DNA from 3 places in the Streptomyces sp. NPDC093089 genome. Region 2 is predicted to be linked to each of the others. Evidence: predicted binding sites of a transcription regulator. Region 2 holds the regulator's gene; each other region holds the start of a gene.

Region 1 (3,273 bases), on a different contig from region 2:
AGGGCATCTTCGCCGAGACCGCGGGCGGCGTGACCGTCGGCGTCACGAAGAAGCTCGTCGAGGCGGGTCTCATCGACCCCGAGCTGACCACCGTCGTCCTCAACACGGGTGACGGACTCAAGACCCTGGACGCGGTGGCCGACACCTCTCAGGCGACCGTCACCATCCGCCCGAGCCTGGACGCGTTCCGCGACGCCGGCCTGGCGGTCTGAGCCCGCCCGCTTTCCGGTCCTCCGAAAGGTTACGAAGACATGGCCGTGAACGTCCGCATCCCCACCATCCTCCGCACCTACACGGGCGGTCAGTCCGAGGTCCAGGCCGAGGGCGCGACCCTCGCCGAGGTCATCGCGGACCTGGAGAAGAACCACACCGGCATCGCCGCCCGCGTCCTGGACGACCAGGGCAAGCTCCGCCGCTTCGTCAACGTCTACGTGAACGACGACGACGTGCGCTTCGAGCAGGGCCTGGAGACGGCCACCCCGGCCGGCGCCGGAGTCTCGATCATCCCCGCGGTGGCCGGCGGCTGCTGAGCCGTTCCGCGTCCCGTCTTCCTTGAATTGCCCCTTCCGCGCCTATAAGCGGAAGGGGCAATTCTGCATGGTTGAGCGGGGTAGAGTTGGGGAAGTCCCCTCCGCTGCTCATGCCGGACGCATATGAGAAAGCGTCCCCGCGCGACAAGAAGCAGCCAAAGTGCCTGCGCGTTGTGTACGTTCTGCGCCTTTTGCCGGGCCCGACTTGCCCCGGCATCCAGGGGATTCTCCCCAATTCCCCTTTCCGTCGTGCCGAGAATTCCCGCTCGAATGACCTGTTGCAGAGGGCAGTTGGGCAGATACATTCAGCGGCGGTCGACGCGTTCCGGCGCAGGGTCTGACCCGGGTCCGCGAAGTGCGGTCCCGCGCAAGGGCCAGTAATAGGGGAGTTAGGCATGGCTCAGGGCACCGTCAAGTGGTTCAACGCGGAGAAGGGCTACGGCTTCATCGCGGTCGACGGTGGTGCGGATGTTTTCGTCCACTACAGCGCGATCCAGATGGATGGCTACCGCAGCCTCGAAGAGGGACAGCGAGTCGAGTTCGAGATCTCGCAGGGCCAGAAGGGTCCGCAGGCGGACATGGTCAAGCTCGCCGTCTGAGCGCGGCGCGATCGGCCACCGACGCAACGCCGTCGAGGGGTCCGCATCCCTGAGGGGATGCGGACCCCTCACGCGTTCCCGCCCCTTCCCCCCTGTGTTCCCGCCCCTTCGCGCGCGCGTTCCCGCCCCTTCCCCCGCGCCCCCGCGCGCCCCTTCCGCCACGTCCCGATCGTCGAGAGTCGCTTGCACTCTCCTATGCCGAGTGCTAATCATTGGCGTTAGCACTCGGAAGGTGAGAGTGCTACCACGAGGATCGGGCAGATGAGGCCCGCGGCCGGACGGGGCAAGGAACCGTCGGGTACGCAGGCCGTCCGTCGCGGGCGTCGGCGCGGTCCTGGAGCGTTATCCACCCCATGTCCGGGAGGACCACTTCACATGGCCAAGATCATCGCGTTCGACGAGGAGGCCCGGCGCGGTCTCGAGCGCGGCATGAACCAGCTCGCTGACGCCGTCAAGGTCACCCTCGGCCCCAAGGGCCGCAACGTCGTCCTCGAGAAGAAGTGGGGCGCCCCCACGATCACCAACGATGGTGTCTCCATCGCCAAGGAGATCGAGCTCGAGGACCCGTACGAGAAGATCGGCGCCGAGCTGGTCAAGGAAGTCGCCAAGAAGACGGACGACGTCGCCGGCGACGGTACGACCACCGCCACCGTCCTCGCCCAGGCGCTCGTCCGCGAGGGCCTGCGCAACGTGGCCGCCGGTGCCAACCCGATGGCCCTCAAGCGCGGTATCGAGAAGGCCGTCGAGGCCGTCTCCGGCGCCCTGCTCGAGCAGGCGAAGGATGTCGAGACCAAGGAGCAGATCGCTTCCACGGCCTCCATCTCCGCCGCCGACACCCAGATCGGCGAGCTCATCGCCGAGGCGATGGACAAGGTCGGCAAGGAAGGCGTCATCACCGTCGAGGAGTCCCAGACCTTCGGTCTGGAGCTGGAGCTCACCGAGGGCATGCGCTTCGACAAGGGCTACATCTCGGCGTACTTCGCCACCGACATGGAGCGCATGGAGGCGTCGCTCGACGACCCCTACCTCCTGATCGTCAACTCCAAGATCTCCTCCGTGAAGGACCTGCTCCCGCTCCTGGAGAAGGTCATGCAGTCGGGCAAGCCGCTGCTGATCATCGCCGAGGACGTCGAGGGCGAGGCCCTGTCGACCCTGGTCGTCAACAAGATCCGCGGCACCTTCAAGTCCGTCGCGGTCAAGGCCCCGGGCTTCGGCGACCGTCGCAAGGCCATGCTGAACGACATCGCCATCCTCACCGGCGGCACGGTCATCTCCGAGGAGGTCGGCCTCAAGCTGGAGAACGCGGGCCTCGACCTGCTGGGCCGCGCCCGCAAGGTCGTCATCACCAAGGACGAGACCACCATCGTCGACGGTGCCGGTGACAGCGACCAGGTCGCCGGTCGCGTGAACCAGATCCGCGCCGAGATCGAGAACTCCGACTCGGACTACGACCGCGAGAAGCTGCAGGAGCGCCTGGCGAAGCTCGCCGGCGGTGTTGCGGTCATCAAGGCCGGTGCCGCGACCGAGGTCGAGCTCAAGGAGCGCAAGCACCGCATCGAGGACGCCGTGCGCAACGCGAAGGCGGCCGTCGAGGAGGGCATCGTCGCCGGCGGTGGCGTCGCCCTGCTCCAGGCGTCGAACGTCTTCGAGAAGCTCGAGGCCGACCTCACGGGTGACGAGGCCACGGGTGCGAACATCGTGAAGCTGGCCCTCGAGGCCCCGCTGAAGCAGATCGCCGTCAACGCCGGCCTGGAGGGTGGCGTCGTCGCGGAGAAGGTCCGCAACCTGCCCGTCGGCCACGGCCTGAACGCCGCGACCAACGAGTACGTCGACCTCATCGCCGAGGGCATCATCGACCCGGCGAAGGTCACGCGCTCCGCGCTGCAGAACGCCGCGTCGATCGCCGCGCTGTTCCTCACCACCGAGGCCGTCATCGCCGACAAGCCGGAGAAGGCGTCCGCGCCGGCCGGCGGCGGCATGCCGGGCGGTGACATGGACTTCTGATCCTCCGGGATCGGTGGTTCATCGCTGAACGCGACCGAGGGCGGCACTCCCACCAGGGGGTGCCGCCCTCGGGCGTTCGGCGGATGCTGGAAGGGGCGGCCACGGCGGAGTGCCGCCCCGGGGGCCGTACGGAAGGGGCA
Region 2 (3,273 bases):
GGCCCTCGACGTAGATGCGGCCGGCGCGGGCGACGCGGGCCCGGGCGCCCGGTACGGCGACCGAGCCGGAGGCGGTGCGGGTGGGGCGGGCCGGGGCGGCGGAGGGGCGGACCAGGGTCACGACGCGGCCTTCCAGGAGGAAGCCCCGCGGGTCGAGCGGGAAGACCCGGTGCTTGCCGAAGCGGTCCTCCAGGGTCACCGTGCCCGCCTCGCAGCGGATGACCGCCCCGCAGAAGCCCGTGGTGACCTCCTCGACGACGAGGTCGCGGTCGGCCGGCACCTCGGGGACGGGTGCCGAGCGCTTCCAAGGGGGCGTCAGATCCGGGTTGTAGCTGCGCATTCGGGCGACGTTATGCGACGGAGAAGCGCCTCGCCAGTTCCTCCCGCTGGAGTCGTACGAACGCGGCGTCGACGACCGCGCCGTGCCCCGGCACGTACAGGGCGTCCTCGCCGCCGAGGCCCAGCAGCCGGTCGAGGGCGTCCGGCCAGCGGGACGGGATCGCGTCCGGGCCGGCCTGGGGTTCGCCCGACTCCTCGACCAGGTCTCCGCAGAAGACGACCTCGCGGGTGCCGGGAACGCAGAGGGCCAGGTCGTGGCCGGAGTGGCCGGGGCCGACGTTCGCGAGGAGGACCTGCCGGCCGCCGAGGTCGAGGGTCCACTCGCCGGAGACGACGTGCCGCGGGGCCACCAGGACGTCAGCGGCTTCCGCGGCGGCCGCGGCGTCCAGGCCGTGGCGTACCGCGTCGCTGCGCAGCTCCTCCCGTTCCCGCGGCCGGCCGAGGAGCTCGTCGGAGCCGACCGCGCCGAAGACCTCGGCGCCCGCGAAGACCGCCGTGCCGAACACGTGGTCGAAGTGGGGGTGGCTGAGTGCGATGTGCGTCACCTTGCGGCCGGCTGTGAGTGCGGTCACCTGGGACCGCAGCTCGGCGCCCTCGGCGAGGGAGGAGCCCGTGTCGTACAGGAGCACCCCCCGTTCCCCCAGTACCAGTCCGGCCGTGGCGTCCCAGCGGGGCAGTCTCCGACGCCCCACCCCGTCCGCGAGGCGTTCCCATCCGTGCGCTTCCCAATCCGCGTCCATGGGGCGACGCTAGCCGGTGGGGGCGCCGCCTCCTTGCCAGGAGCGATGCCCGCCGCCGTACACTGACCGGGGATCGCTGGCACTCGGACCGGGTGAGTGCCAAAAGCGGAGCAACCGGAACGACGTCGACAGCTGGAGGTGCGCACGATGCTCAGCGAACGCAGACTCGAGGTGCTGCGCGCCATCGTCCAGGACTACGTCGGGACGGAGGAGCCCGTCGGCTCCAAGGCGCTCACCGAGCGGCACAAGCTCGGCGTCTCGCCGGCCACGGTGCGCAACGACATGGCGGTGCTGGAGGACGAGGGCTACATCGCACAGCCCCACACCAGCGCGGGCCGCATCCCGACCGACAAGGGCTACCGGCTCTTCGTCGACCGGCTGGCCGGCGTCAAGCCGCTGTCGACGCCCGAGCGGCGCGCCATCCACAACTTCCTCGACGGCGCGGTGGACCTGGACGACGTCGTCGGCCGCACGGTCCGGCTGCTCGCCCAGCTGACCCGTCAGGTCGCCGTCGTCCAGTACCCCTCGCTGACCCGTTCGACCGTCCGGCACGTGGAGCTGCTCTCGCTGGCCCCGGCCCGCCTGATGCTGGTGCTCATCACGGACACCGGGCGGGTCGAGCAGCGGGTCGTCGACTGCCCGGCGCCCTTCGGCGAGGTCTCGCTGGCCGACCTGCGGGCCCGGCTGAACAGCCGGGTCGTCGGCCGCCGGTTCGCCGACGTGCCGCAGCTGGTGCAGGACCTTCCCGAGTCCTTCGAGGAGGTCGAGGACCGCGCCACGGTGTCCACCGTGCTCGCGACCCTCCTGGAGACGCTCGTGGAGGAGCACGAGGAGCGGCTGATGATCGGCGGCACCGCCAATCTGACCCGCTTCGGACACGACTTCCCCCTGATGATCAGGCCCGTCCTGGAAGCCCTGGAGGAGCAGGTCGTGCTCCTCAAGCTGCTCGGCGAGGCCAAGGAATCGGGCATGACCGTACGCATCGGGCACGAGAACGCCCACGAGGGGCTGAGCTCCACGTCCGTCGTCTCGGTCGGCTACGGTTCGGGCGGCGAGGCAGTCGCCAAACTCGGCGTGGTCGGACCGACCCGCATGGACTACCCCGGAACGATGGGAGCGGTACGCGCAGTGGCACGTTACGTCGGACAGATCCTGGCGGAGTCGTAAGTGGCCACGGACTACTACGCCGTACTCGGCGTGCGCCGCGACGCGTCCCAGGACGAGATCAAGAAGGCGTTCCGGAGGCTCGCCCGCGAGCTGCACCCGGACGTCAATCCCGATCCGAAGACGCAGGAACGCTTCAAGGAGATCAACGCCGCCTACGAGGTCCTGTCGGACCCGCAGAAGAAGCAGGTCTACGACCTCGGCGGCGACCCGCTCTCGGCCTCCGGCGGCGGTGGCGCGGGCGGCGGCTTCGGCGCGGGCGGCTTCGGCAACTTCTCCGACATCATGGACGCCTTCTTCGGCACGGCCTCGCAGCGCGGCCCGCGCTCGCGGACCCGCCGCGGCCAGGACGCCATGATCCGCCTGGAGATCGACCTCAACGAGGCGGCCTTCGGCACCACCAAGGACATCCAGGTCGACACGGCGGTCGTCTGCACGACCTGCTCGGGCGAGGGCGCCGCTCCCGGCACCTCCGCGCAGACCTGTGACATGTGCCGCGGTCGTGGCGAGGTCTCCCAGGTCACCCGGTCCTTCCTGGGCCAGGTCATGACCTCCCGTCCCTGCCCGCAGTGCCAGGGCTTCGGCACCGTCGTCCCGACGCCGTGCCCCGAGTGCGCGGGCGACGGCCGGGTCAGGTCCCGCCGCACGCTCACGGTCAAGATCCCGGCCGGCGTCGACAACGGCACCCGCATCCAGCTCGCGGGCGAGGGCGAGGTCGGCCCCGGTGGCGGCCCCGCCGGCGACCTGTACGTCGAGATCCACGAGATCCCGCACGAGACGTTCCAGCGGCGCGGCGACGACCTGCACTGCACGGTCACCCTGCCGATGACGGCGGCCGCGCTCGGCACCAAGGTGCAGCTGCAGACCCTCGACGGGCTGGAGGAGATCGACGTCCGGCCGGGCACGCAGTCCGGCCAGTCGATCCCGCTGCACGGCCGCGGCGTCACGCACCTGCGCGGCAACGGCCGGGGCGACCTGATCGTGCACGTCGAGGTCCAGACCCCGGGCAAGCTCGACGCGGAGCAGGAGC
Region 3 (3,273 bases), on a different contig from region 2:
GCTGCCGCAGCCGCGCCTGGCCGAGCGCCGCCGTGACGAGCTCGGCGGGGTGGTCGCGGCGCAGCCGGGAGGCGACCGCCAGTTCCCGGGCGGGGTCGTAGTCGCGCAGGGCGGTGAGGAGCGTCTGACCCTCGGGGCCGAGCAGGGGGGTGAAGGAGGCGAGGTCGGTCACCCGTCCCATTGTGGGCCCTGCGTCGCTGTGGGCCGCCCGGGGGACGGTGGGGCGGCGCGGCGGTGTCGCGACCCGGAACGGCGCCTCCGCGCTGACAGGATGCGGCGCCATGCAGCTCGTACGACAAAAGGAAGAATCTATGGTGATCGGCGCGCCCCCTTCCCGTCGGACCCTCGGGGCCGCCCTCCTCGCCGCCGCCCTCGCCACCACCGCCACGGCCTGCTCCGGCGCCGCCGAGCCGGACCGCGGCGCGCCGGCCCCCGCCGCCGGCCAGCAGGCCCGGGGCGGCCAGGGCGCGTCCGGCGCGCTCAACGACTACCTCGACCGCGTCCGCAAGGAACGCACCGCCCGCGTGCTCGCCGCCAAGAAGTGGGGCCTCGCCCGCCCGCCGCTCGAAGCGCCCGCCCCGCCCGCCGTCAAGCCGAAGATCACCACCCGCAAGGGCTTCGAGACCGACGGCGAAGGCCTCCCGCCCGTCTTCACCACCGTGCCCACCCAGCAGAAGGTCGTCTTCCTCACCATCGACGACGGCGCCGAGAAGGACCCCGACCTGCTGCGGATGATGAACGACCTCCGCATCCCCTACAGCGCCTTCCTCAGCGACTACGTCGTCAAGGACGACTACGGCTACTTCGCCCGGATGCAGAAGTCGCAGAAGTCCGGGGTCTCCCTGCACAACCACACCCTCAACCACCGCTACCTGCCCGGACTCTCGTACAAGCAGCAGAAGCGCGAGATCTGCGGCATGCAGGACGTCATCGAGAAGCGGTACGGCAAGCGGCCCCCGCTCTTCCGCCCGCCGTACGGCAACTACAACGAGGACACCCTGCGCGCCGCCAAGTCCTGCGGCGTCAAAGCGGTTCCGCTGTGGGCCTCCGAGGCCTTCCCCGACCGCATGGAATGGCGCGAGTGGGACCGGGACCTGCACCCCGGCGACATCGTGCTCACCCATTTCCGGGGCAAGGCGGACTGGAAGGGCACCATGCCGGACATGATCCGCAGGGTGATGAACGTGATCACGGCGAAGGGGTACGCCGTCGCGAAGCTGGAGGACTACGTGTGAGAACCCGGGCACGGCGCCTGGCCGCCGCTCTGGCCGTCACCGGCGCCCTCCTCGCCCTCCCCGCCTGCGCCTCCTCGGTCGACCCGATCGAACGGCTGGGCCGCAAGGCGGCGGAACGGGTGGGCCCCCACCCGTCGCCGGCGGGGGAGGTGCGGGGCACGGCCCGGGCGGTGTCGGACGCGAAGGGCTGCGGGGCCCGCCCCGCACTCCGCCGCGAAGTCCCTCCCGAAGCCCCTCCCGCAGTCCGTCGCGAAGTCCCTCCCGAAGCGCGTCCCGAAGCGCGTCCCGTCACGCCACGGAGCGATGAATTGGCACTCCGCTTGACCGAGTGCTAATCGCGGTCATAGTCTCGGCTCTGGCACTCCCCACTGGAGAGTGCCAACACAGCGACGGGCAGGTCCGGCACCCGCGACGACGGATCCACCTGGTCGCCACCTCAGACAGTTAGCCCCGTGAGATCTCCGAAGGGGGAGGTCGGATCGTGACGACCACCAGCTCCAAGGTTGCCATCAAGCCGCTCGAGGACCGCATTGTGGTCCAGCCGCTCGACGCCGAGCAGACCACCGCCTCTGGCCTGGTCATTCCGGACACCGCCAAGGAGAAGCCCCAGGAGGGCGTCGTCCTGGCCGTGGGCCCGGGCCGCTTCGAGAACGGCGAGCGTCTGCCGCTCGACGTCAAGACCGGCGACATCGTGCTGTACAGCAAGTACGGCGGCACCGAAGTGAAGTACAACGGCGAGGAGTACCTCGTCCTCTCGGCCCGCGACGTGCTCGCGATCGTCGAGAAGTAATTCACCGAAGTACCGAAGTACCGAAGTACCGAGCACTGAAGCAGATGCTCTGAGCTGCGCCCCGAGGCCCCTTCCAGGCGCCCCGGGGCGCAGTTCGTTCCACCCGAATCCGAGAGGGCTGAACCGCTCCCATGGCGAAGATCCTGAAGTTCGACGAGGACGCCCGTCGCGCCCTTGAGCGCGGCGTCAACAAGCTTGCCGACACGGTCAAGGTGACGATCGGCCCCAAGGGCCGCAACGTCGTCATCGACAAGAAGTTCGGCGCCCCCACCATCACCAACGACGGTGTCACGATCGCCCGCGAGGTCGAGATCGAGGACCCGTACGAGAACCTCGGCGCCCAGCTGGTGAAGGAGGTGGCGACCAAGACCAACGACATCGCGGGTGACGGCACCACCACCGCCACCGTGCTCGCCCAGGCCCTGGTCCGCGAGGGTCTGCGCAACGTCGCCGCCGGCGCCTCCCCGGCCGCCCTGAAGAAGGGCATCGACGCCGCCGTCAAGGCCGTCTCCGACGAGCTGCTCGCCACCGCGCGCCCGATCGAGGACAAGTCCGACATCGCCGCCGTCGCCGCGCTGTCCGCGCAGGACCAGCAGGTCGGCGAGCTCATCGCCGAGGCCATGGACAAGGTCGGCAAGGACGGTGTCATCACCGTCGAGGAGTCCAACACCTTCGGCCTGGAGCTCGACTTCACCGAGGGCATGGCCTTCGACAAGGGCTACCTGTCCCCGTACATGGTGACCGACCAGGAGCGTATGGAGGCCGTCCTCGACGACCCGTACATCCTGATCAACCAGGGCAAGATCTCCTCGATCCAGGACCTGCTGCCCATCCTGGAGAAGGTCATCCAGGCCGGCGCCAGCAAGCCGCTGCTGATCATCGCCGAGGACGTCGAGGGCGAGGCCCTGTCGACCCTGGTCGTCAACAAGATCCGTGGCACCTTCAACGCCGTGGCCGTCAAGGCCCCCGGCTTCGGCGACCGCCGCAAGGCGATGCTCGGCGACATGGCCACCCTCACCGGTGCCACCGTCATCGCCGAGGAGGTCGGCCTCAAGCTCGACCAGGCCGGCCTGGACGTGCTGGGCACCGCCCGCCGCGTGACCATCACCAAGGACTCCACCACCATCGTCGACGGTGGCGGCAACTCCGAGGACGTCGCGGGCCGCGTCAACCAGATCAAGGCCGAGATCGAGTCCACGGACTCCGACTGGGACCGCGAGAAGCTCCAGGAGCGCCTCGCGAAGCTGG

What was found. Region 2 encodes HrcA, which represses chaperone genes, less so after heat shock. Its sites were predicted from a motif close to TTNGCACTCNGNNNNNCNGAGTGCNAA; they were not measured.
Region 1: the regulator HrcA is predicted to act here: its motif matches at 1,312-1,338, upstream of groL (chaperonin GroEL).
Region 3: the regulator HrcA is predicted to act here: its motif matches at 1,544-1,570, upstream of groES (co-chaperone GroES).

What each region holds. Positions count from the first base shown of each region.
Region 1 is NZ_JBIVPA010000021.1:27,011-30,283, forward strand. It holds gene thrC (threonine synthase) at 1-212, shown strand, start outside; gene ACIQFX_RS35610 (MoaD/ThiS family protein) at 252-530, shown strand; gene ACIQFX_RS35615 (cold-shock protein) at 926-1,129, shown strand; gene groL (chaperonin GroEL) at 1,505-3,133, shown strand.
Region 2 is NZ_JBIVPA010000004.1:259,626-262,898, reverse strand. It holds gene ACIQFX_RS11245 (DUF3097 domain-containing protein) at 1-340, opposite strand, end outside; gene ACIQFX_RS11240 (MBL fold metallo-hydrolase) at 351-1,079, opposite strand; gene hrcA (heat-inducible transcriptional repressor HrcA) at 1,227-2,246, shown strand; gene dnaJ (molecular chaperone DnaJ) at 2,247-3,273, shown strand, end outside.
Region 3 is NZ_JBIVPA010000002.1:412,986-416,258, reverse strand. It holds gene ACIQFX_RS05450 (methyltransferase domain-containing protein) at 1-181, opposite strand, end outside; gene ACIQFX_RS05445 (polysaccharide deacetylase family protein) at 312-1,235, shown strand; gene groES (co-chaperone GroES) at 1,717-2,025, shown strand; gene groL (chaperonin GroEL) at 2,157-3,273, shown strand, end outside.